Regions from separate parts of the Mammaliicoccus vitulinus genome, predicted to be linked through region 1. Evidence: riboswitches for the same ligand, from Rfam matches in the RefSeq annotation. Region 1 holds a riboswitch; each other region holds the start of a gene.
The links. Region 1 has a riboswitch for thiamine pyrophosphate ahead of PYW35_RS09215 (ECF transporter S component). Riboswitches for the same ligand answer to the same signal wherever they lie in the genome.

Region 1 (3,290 bases):
CATTACGTTTTTTTCGTTTAGCAATAGCCTCTTCAGAATTGAATTTCTCTAAAGTTGTTTGTTTGAAAGTTTGTAGTTTCTGATAAAAACCTTGAGACATACTAAATATTTTACGCGTTAGTCGATTATTTTTTACTCTTGAGTATTTTTCATCAATAATCATTTCTGCATCTTCATCACTTACTGGTAATGATCTTCTTAAATATAAACTAATCCAAACGGACATTTGGCTAAAACACCATAATAATATAAAGAATAAATTAATACTCATTACATCTATAGGTTTTACATTTGCAGCATCAATATTATGGTTCATTGCAAATTGTGAAATGAAATAACACATACCATATGAAATGATAATCCATAAATAATGTTTTTTACGATTCATCGGGTTCAGTTCATTTTTATAAACAACATATCCCACGTGAATACTAAATGGAATGATAAATAAGAATGATGCAAAACTGTAAACTTGAAACATCGTCATCATAATGACAATCATTAATAAGATCGTTAGTCCTATATAAAATATAGAAATATCGTAATCATAATTCGTCGTTCTTCTTAAAGTACGTCCAATAAGTAAAACAAAAATACCAATCAATAAAATTATGATTGCTGCTATCACTGGAAAACCACCAATATAATGGTGCATTATTCTAACCAGTTCATCAAAAAAAGCTACAAAAAAGTCCCAAATATTTCTTATATGGATATCATTTGAATCTTTGATATTATAATCTTTAATACGTGGCGCATTAAATAATATAAGTAATCCTGTAATTAAAATGAATATACCTATAATACGACTAAAATGAACTTCCCAGCTTTTTTTCTTTATAGACATGTTCTTCACCTCATTGAACATTATAATTGTTTCGTTTTCAATTGTCTTTAATTATATTGAAAATCGGTCCCAAGTACTAGCAAGAAGTTTAAAACTCATACGTAGTTGGGTATATAATAATATCATACATTTTAAAGGAGTGTTATCATGACTCAAAACGATAAACATAAAGACGAAGCAGAAAAAGCTAAGAAAAAGGAACAAGATCATAAAAAAGATGATAAAAAAGGACAAGACGAAACAAAAGATAATATTCAAGATACTTTCGAATAATCTATTTCCCTCATCTGTATAATAATCCTCCATCGTAAATGAATACTTCATTTCATGGAGGATTTTATTATGCTTATAATCAACTCATTCTTTTAAAAAAATAGATTTCACGTTTATTATAACCTATTGACAAAAGGTATGATAAGACTTATCGTAGTGTTAACAATTTAATAACTGCACTAGGGGTGTTTAAAAACTGAGACAGACATGAAAAGGTCTGAACCCTTTGTACCTGATCTAGATGATACTAGCGTAGGAAAGTGTTCGTAAATCATATAATATTCATTTTAAATGATAACAATATTTTTGTGCGCTTCTATTTAGATATAGGAGTGCACATTTTTTTATAAAAAAGGAGATATATAACATGTCAAAAAGATTAACTTTGTCTGATATTCTAGTTACGGTATTGATTGGTGCGTTATTTGCAATCATTTATAAATTTTTATGGATTCCATATGAAATTTTAAAACCTTTAGGATTACATTTAGAACAATCAGTATATGGCCTTTGGTTTATTGCAGCAATTGTAACGTATTTAATAATTCAAAAACCAGGTGTCGCATTACTTGCTGAATTTGCTGCAGGTGCTGGTGAAACAATTGTAATGGGACAATTTGATATCCCTACATTTATCTATGCATTACTTCAAGGTTTAGCTTGCGAAATTGTCTTTTTGGCAGTTCGTTATAAAACGAGAAAGTTATCTGTTGCTGTTGTAGCTGGGATGACTGCTGGTATTATCACACTACCTATTGATTGGTTCTATAATTATTTAAGTGATGTTGCATTATGGAATGTAATCTTAATGTTCGCAATTAGAATATTGAGTGGCGCGATTGTAGGTGGCGCATTAGGATATGCGATTGTAAGAGCACTTGACCAAACTGGTGTCACTAAGTTGTTTAGACCAGCATCTAAAAAAGATTATGACTTATTATAGGAGTTAGCCAATTGTTATCACTAAAAAATTTAAGACTTAAGTATCCTGACGATAAACGCATTATTTTCAAAAATTTAGATATTCAAATTAACGATAAAGAAAAAGTACTTTTATTAGGACCTAGTGGTTCAGGAAAAAGCACGTTATTAAATGTTTTAAGTGGCATTATTCCGAGATCAATGGATATTCCAATGAAAGTCGATTCTAAAAAAATAGATACCCTTCCTGGCGTTATATTCCAAGATCCCGATACACAATTTTGTATGCCAGAAATTAAAGAAGAATTAGCCTTCGTGTTGGAAAACATGAATATTCCACCTACTGAGATGGATAAGTTAATTATTGAAGCAATGAATAAAGTAAATTTAAATGCTGATCCTTCATTGAAAATCAACCGTTTAAGCGGAGGCATGAAACAAAAATTAGCCATTGCTTCTATATTGTTACAAGATACGAGTACATTATTTCTAGATGAACCTACTGCTATGCTTGACCATCAATCTACAACGCAGCTATGGGATTTAATTATGCAAAATTGGCAAAATCAAACTGTAGTGATTGTAGAGCATAAAGTAGACTATATTTGGAATTATGTAGACAGAGTAATTGTGATGAACGAGCACGGAGAAATCACACACGATAGTACACCTGATGATATATTACGTAATCATACGGATGTTCTAAATGACTATGGTGTGTGGCATCCAAACTCTTGGCATTACGCGCCAAAGTTAAGTGAAATACCTTCTACACAAGAAACATTATTAAATATTAATCATTTAGATATACTGCGCAAGCACAAGAACTTATTCCATGTAGATAACTTGTCTATATATAGAGGCGAGTGGATTGCGCTTACAGGAGAAAATGGTGCTGGAAAGACCACCTTTTTAGAGTCACTTATGCAGCTTATAAAGTATAAGGGACAAATTAAATATAAAGATGAGCACATTAAGAAAGTGAAAGATGCATCCAAACATATGTACTTTGTGTACCAAAATCCAGAATTACAATTTATAGAAATATCTGTTTTCAATGAAATTATGATTAATTTCTCACATCAAGATAAAAATACCGCTTACGAAAAAACTAATGAAATGTTGAATTTATTAAAACTAGATCATGTTAAAGATCAACATCCATTTGAACTATCCATAGGACAAAAGAAACGTTTAAGTGTCGCTACAGCGTTAAGTACGAACTCAGAAATTATACTTCTAGATGAGC
Region 2 (3,290 bases), 1.1 Mb from region 1:
CTTGACCAACATGTATCCCATCAGCATTTAATTTTACAGCTAAATCTACATCATCATTTACTATAAAAGGTACTTCATACTTTTTACATAGTTCAAATAATTCTTTAGCGAGCACTTCTTTTTCTAATCCTTTTTTACTATTTTTTCCTTTTTCACGAAACTGAAACATCGTAATGCCACCTATTAATGCTTGCTCAACGACCTTGTATAAATCACCGTTAGGCACATCTTGACTTCCTGCAATAAAATATACTTTCAAAGTATTTATATTGAACATTTATTTCACTTCTTTCACATTCTTTTTCTCTGCTACTTGTTCATCTGTTATTATATTTAATTGGTCTATAAAAGCAATTTGGAATGTTCCAGGTAAATGAGCGCCAGGCTGTTGGCTTGCTAACTCACTTGCAATATTATAAGTTGATAAAGCTTCTTCTAAAAGTTCTATTTTTATAGATTTTTCGTTAGATAAAAATGCAGCTACAACAGCACCTAATAAACAACCTCCACCAGTCACTTTAGTCAACATTTCACTGCCGTTATGCAATTCTATAATTTTATTATTACAGGCAATAACATCTACTTTTCCAGTTAAAATAATTGGTAAATTTAATTGTTGATGTGCTTTTTTGGCGATTTTAACAGCGTCTAAAGAACCATCACTGTCAGTACCTTTCATCGTCGTATCTTCTTCGATAAGTGCCAATATTTCAGATGCATTACCTCGAATGACATCTACAACTTCATCATTTAATAAAGTTGTACAGAAAGTCTTTCTTAACAGTGATGCACCTACTGCTACTGGATCTAGAATAACTGGCACGCCATGTTCGTGCATAATTGCAGCATACTCTTTCATATCATATGCTTTATTTGTTGTAATCGTGCCGATATTAATTAAAAAGGCACCAGCTGCTTTTGAAAATTCTTCTGCTTCATCAGGTTCTTCACTCATAGCAGGACTAACACCTAACGATATTAATCCATTCGCCGTAAAATTCTTAACTACATCATTTGTATAACAAACGATTAATGGACTGTTTTCTCTTATTTGTTTTAGTTTACTCATAATCTAATCCCTCGATTTTTTGATATGCAAAGTGATTTACTGGTCCTCTGCCTTTACCGATTTCAGGCGTGTGTTTAATTGCTAAAGTAATAAATCTCTTTGCTACTTCCACCGCTTCTTCTATGGCATGACCTTTCGCTAACTCCGCAGTTATTACAGCACTGAAAGTACATCCTGTGCCATGCGTATGTTTTGTACTAAATCTTTCACTTGTCCAAGTTCTCATGCCATTATTTGTGAATAAATAATCAATTGCATCACCTTCTAGATGTCCACCTTTTATGACGACTCCTTTAGATCCAATTTCATTTAAGAAAAAGTCACCAGCTTTTTTGATTTCCTCTTCAGTTTGAATTTTAAAACCAGTAATGTCTTCCGCTTCAGGAATATTTGGTGTAACGACAGTAGCTTTAGGTAATAATATTTCCTGCAATTTACGCTTACCTTTATCATCCATCAATGAATCACCGCTTTTAGCAACCATTACTGGATCAATAACATATGGTTTACCCGATTGTTCTATAAACGGTTTGATGACGTTCATCATATCTTCTGATGCTATCATACCTGTTTTAATAGCGTGTGGCGCTTCATCATCGAACACACTCTTTAACTGACTTTCTATAACTTCAACAGGTAAATGGTAAACATCTTGAACCCCTAATGTATTTTGGGAAACTATACTCGTTGCTACGGCCATACCATAAACACCAGAAGCTTGAAAAGATTTTAAATCAGCCATTATACCTGCTCCACCTGTTGGATCAGTACCAGCTATTGTTAATGCTATGTTTGGTTTTTTCATGCTATTCCACCTCAAATTTATTTTTTAATAATTTATTATATCTCTACATAGTTATTGTTTAGTTCATAAAAAAATGACCTCTTTTGTAAAAAAGAAGTCAATTAAGTGTATAACATACGTTAATTGACTACTTTCCTACGTTGGCATTATCCAAATCAGGTGTTAAGGGACTGATTAATATCATCTCAGCCAACAGGCGCCCCTAGTAGTCATTTATCTATTTAGTTAATTTAAGATTATCAAATTGAAGCTACACGGTCAAATTAAAAAATCGCCTAGGATATTTCCTAGACGATTGGATTAATACATATTAAGTCACTTTGAATTAAAGTGTATGGCTTACCACCAGTTATTTTGAGAACGGAATGCTAATGCAGCATCTACTGAACCATAACGTTGTTTCGCGTAGTTTAACATACCTTTAGTTTGTTGTTCTACTGAACCAGTTCCCCAACCTTCTTTAGTTTGACCAAGACCTCTGTAGCCATTAGGACTTACAGCATTTGGATTACCACTTGATTCAGGTAAAACGATTGTATTCCACATAGCTTCAGTACCACCTGCAGCCAAGAATTGAGCTTTTGTTGATCCACCAGTGCTAGCTGTTGAAGTTTGAGTTGTTCTAACTTTTTGAGCTGGCGCTTGGTAAGATTGTTGAGCTGGTGCTTGGTAGCTTTGCTGTTGAGCAGGCGCTTTATATGATTGTTGCGCTGGTGCTTTATATGATTGTTTAGGTGCTTGATAGCTTTGTTGTTGAGCTGGTGCTGCAACTTGTTCTTGAGCTTGTTGAACTGGCGCTTGTTGAGCTACTGGCGCTTGAGCTGGCTCAGCTGATTGAGCAGGCGCTTGTAATGATAATTTTTGTCCAACGATGATTAAGTCTGAAGATAAGTTGTTCCATGCTTTTAATTGAGATACTGTTACATCATATTTAGATGCAATTTTACCTAAAGTATCTCCTGAAACTACAGTATATTCTGTAGTTGATGCTGAAGCTGCTTTAGCTTCGTTAACTTTGATGACTTGGTTTGGTAAAATCAAGTTAGATTTTATACCATTTTCTGATTTAATAGCACTTACTGAAGTACCATATTGTTGTGAAATACTAAATAAAGTATCACCAGATTTAACTGTATGAGTTGCTGCATCAGCTGTAGCTGTTACCCCTGTAGTAACTGCAACTGCCGCTGTTGAAACTGCTAATAATTTTTTCATGATTGAATGTTTCCTCCTGTAAGGTTTTCACTTTTTATATGATTTTTACTTTCTAAACTATACCATTTTTTTTATTGTCATAGGTTACAGATATATGAAAAAACATCATTGAATATTACAGTTAGATTACAACAATTTTCAGACTTTATATATGTTGGAATGCTCACATAAACTGTTATGAAAGCTTTTATAAAGATTGGG
Region 3 (3,290 bases), 1.1 Mb from region 1:
GTCAGCAGGAATTAGAAGAAATATTAGCAAACAAAATTGATTTTGAAACATTCTTTAAAGAAGCACCGAATAAAAATCCTAATAGAAAACTAATTAAAGGTGTTATATGTGGCATACGCGTTGAAGAAATCGAAGAACCACTCATGCAAGAAATCAGATATTTAGACAAATTGGTTGATGAGCTAGCAAGAGGAAAGAAGAAGGAGAACATATTTAGAAAAGAGAAGTAATTCAACTATGTATTCTATTAAAAGTTATGAAAATAAAACAAATTAGCCTTCTTACTGAATGCGTTCTTTATCAAACACCACGGATATAGAGTGCGCATTGATGATATAGAACATTATTTATCAGGATATGTACAGTATCAGAAGGTGTTTAAATGATATTAACCGACTCAAATAGCTGTTTCACTATGATATTGCTATCATCTTTTTAATGGTATAAAATATTGTAAAAATAACAATATTTGGTTGAAAAGGAATGGTAATGAACGTGATTTCTGCGAATAGTATTATTGCTAAAATGAAAAATCAAAAGATTAATTATGACAAAGTGATGCGTAAGATGATTAATGAATGGCAACGTAGTGATAAGCGACCGAGCATTTTAATTCATAGTTGTTGTGCACCTTGTAGTACATATACGTTAGAGCTTTTAACGCAATATGCGGATGTGGCCATATATTTTGCGAATCCTAATATTCATCCTAAGCGTGAGTATGAAAGACGAGCAAAGGTTCAAGAAGATTTTGTTGAGCGTTTTAATGAACGGATGAATACGAACGTGAAATATATTGAAGCGCCTTATGAACCTCATAAATTTATGAAGATGGTTAAAGGCAAAGGTTTAGCTGAAGAGAATGAAGGCGGATTGAGATGTACGGCTTGTTTTGAAATGCGTTTAGAACTTGTAGCCGAAGCTGCTGCGAATCTTGGATATGATTACTTTGCCAGTGCTTTAACATTGTCTCCTAAGAAAAATGCACAATTGATTAATGAATTGGGGATGGAAGTGCAAGATATTTTTCATGTCTATTATTTACCTAGTGATTTTAAGAAGAATAAAGGTTATGAAAGGTCTATAAAGATGTGTAATGAATATGAAATTTATAGACAGTGTTATTGTGGTTGTGTGTTTGCAGCGATGAAACAAGGTATTGATTTTAAAGAAGTTAATCAAAATGCTAAAGCTTATTTAGAATCATGTAGTAAGAGTTGTTTATAATTTTGTTTGCAAATGAATCTTAAAACCGATATGTTGTAGGTGAATGAAAATTAAATATAATAAGCAATAAACCACTGGAAGTGCCTTTTAAATGGCTGAGATTAAAGTGAGACTTTAAAATTCCTTGAACCTGATCCAGCTTGTACTGGCGTAGGAAAGTGGCGTATCTTTAGTTGAAGTTTAAGTTGACGCTATTTTCTTATTGAAAATAGTGTTTTTTTTATAAAAAAGGAGGATAAAAATGAAATTTACAGATAGCGTATTTAAAAGAGTTGAACCAATATGGGAATCTTATATGAAACATCCGTTTATTCAAGGACTAGGCGATGGGACACTTGATGAAGAGAAATTTAAACATTGGCTGAAACAAGATTACGTGTATTTGATTGAATATGCGAGACTATTTTCCATTGGGGCTGCTAAATCAACAGATTTAAAGATGATGACGACTTATGCAGATCTAGCAAACGGTACGTTGCATACAGAAATGGATTTACATCGTAGTTATGCTAAACAATTTAATATATCTGAAGAAGAGCTTGAACAAACAGAACCAGCCCAAACAACAGTAGCTTATACGAGTTATATGTTAAATTTGGCCCAACAAGGTGGAATTGAGAACGTTATAGCTGCAATTTTAACGTGTACATGGAGCTATAGCTATATAGGCTTGAAGTTAGCTGAAATTGAAGGTGTAAAGGATCATCCGCTATATGGAGAATGGGTTAATATGTATGCATCTGAAGAATTTAGTACATTTAAAGAAGACTGCATTCAATTAATGGATACAGTTGCAGAAGGTAAGACTGAAGAAGAACTTAATCGTTTAGAAGATATTATTGTAAAGACAAGCTACTATGAATATATGTTCTGGGAAATGGCTGAGAATCTTGAAACATGGCCAGTACCAGTGAAATAAGTTGTTGTTTTGTAAAATCTACGATTTTGTTCGTGCATGCTTGCCTGGGGGTATGGTTCGAGCCTGTAGTCTCTCTCATACTATTCCCCCGGGCGTCAGCACTTTACAAAATCGTGGAGGAATATTTATTTTCATATATTTTTTCGTTAGTTCTTTTAAGTACATGCTGTAAGTTGCAAGACCGACTAAACAAGCAACATAGAAGGCCTGTAAGTTGCAAGACTGACGAAACAAGCAACATAGAAAGCCTGTAAGTTGCAAGACCGACCAAACAAGCAACATAGAAGGCCTGTAAGTTGCAAGACTGACGAAACAAGCAACATAGAAAGCCTGTAAGTTGCAAGACCGACCAAACAAGCAACATAGAAGGCCTGTAAGTTGCAAGACCGACCAAACAAGCAACATAGAAGGTCCGAAAGTTGCAAGACTGAGTAAACAAGCAACATTCAGCCCCCGACTCAACTCAAAATAAATAACAACTCATTGCACTGATTTATTCAGCTAGAAATGAGTTGTTATTTTTTACAAAATCGTTATCATTACAAAATCGAATTATGAGTACAAAAAAAGACACTTCGTATAATTTAATAAACAATTTTTAATATGCATATAAATATTTAAAGGATGGATAGTTTATGAATTTGTGTACCATCACTATTGAAGTTCTTTTCGTCTAACCAATGCTCATATTGTTGTTTAATATTTGGCCATTCTTTATCTATAATAGAGAACCAATCTGTATCTCTATTTCTACCTTTATATACTAACGCTTGTCGAAAAGTACCTTCATATGTAAATCCTAATCTCTTTGCTGCGCGTTTAGAAGGGTCGTTTAAACTATCACACTTCCATTCATATCGTCTATATCCTAATGTTTCAAATACGTATTTAGCGAGTAAGTACTGAACTTCAGTAGCAATGCGTGTTCTTTTTAAAAGAGGTGAATAATGGATATGGCCAACTTCAATAGATGAAGCTTTAGTATTAATACGTAGCAGTGATATTATACCTAAAGCTTTGTCAGTAGTTTTATCAACTATCGCAAAGAAATAAGGATCTTCGGAATGGATACGATTATTAATTAAAGTACTAAATTCATCTTTATCGTGAATTGGTTCATTTGGTAAGTAAGTCCAATTTAGAT

Region 2: linked by a shared signal. The riboswitch ahead of thiD (bifunctional hydroxymethylpyrimidine kinase/phosphomethylpyrimidine kinase) and the one ahead of PYW35_RS09215 (ECF transporter S component) in region 1 are both predicted to bind thiamine pyrophosphate.
Region 3: linked by a shared signal. The riboswitch ahead of tenA (thiaminase II) and the one ahead of PYW35_RS09215 (ECF transporter S component) in region 1 are both predicted to bind thiamine pyrophosphate.

What each region holds. Positions count from the first base shown of each region.
Region 1 is NZ_CP118974.1:1,820,625-1,823,914, forward strand. It holds gene auxA (lipoteichoic acid stability factor AuxA) at 1-847, opposite strand, end outside; gene PYW35_RS09210 (hypothetical protein) at 995-1,120, shown strand; TPP riboswitch at 1,292-1,396, shown strand; gene PYW35_RS09215 (ECF transporter S component) at 1,488-2,063, shown strand; gene PYW35_RS09220 (ABC transporter ATP-binding protein) at 2,075-3,290, shown strand, end outside.
Region 2 is NZ_CP118974.1:727,542-730,831, reverse strand. It holds gene thiE (thiamine phosphate synthase) at 1-277, opposite strand, end outside; gene thiM (hydroxyethylthiazole kinase) at 278-1,069, opposite strand; gene thiD (bifunctional hydroxymethylpyrimidine kinase/phosphomethylpyrimidine kinase) at 1,062-1,874, opposite strand; TPP riboswitch at 1,990-2,088, opposite strand; partial or broken gene PYW35_RS13290 (aggregation-promoting factor C-terminal-like domain-containing protein) at 2,214-2,486, opposite strand.
Region 3 is NZ_CP118974.1:326,064-329,353, forward strand. It holds gene PYW35_RS01515 (DUF2200 domain-containing protein) at 1-230, shown strand, start outside; gene PYW35_RS01520 (epoxyqueuosine reductase QueH) at 496-1,227, shown strand; TPP riboswitch at 1,294-1,401, shown strand; gene tenA (thiaminase II) at 1,469-2,146, shown strand; gene PYW35_RS01530 (GNAT family N-acetyltransferase) at 2,764-3,290, opposite strand, start outside.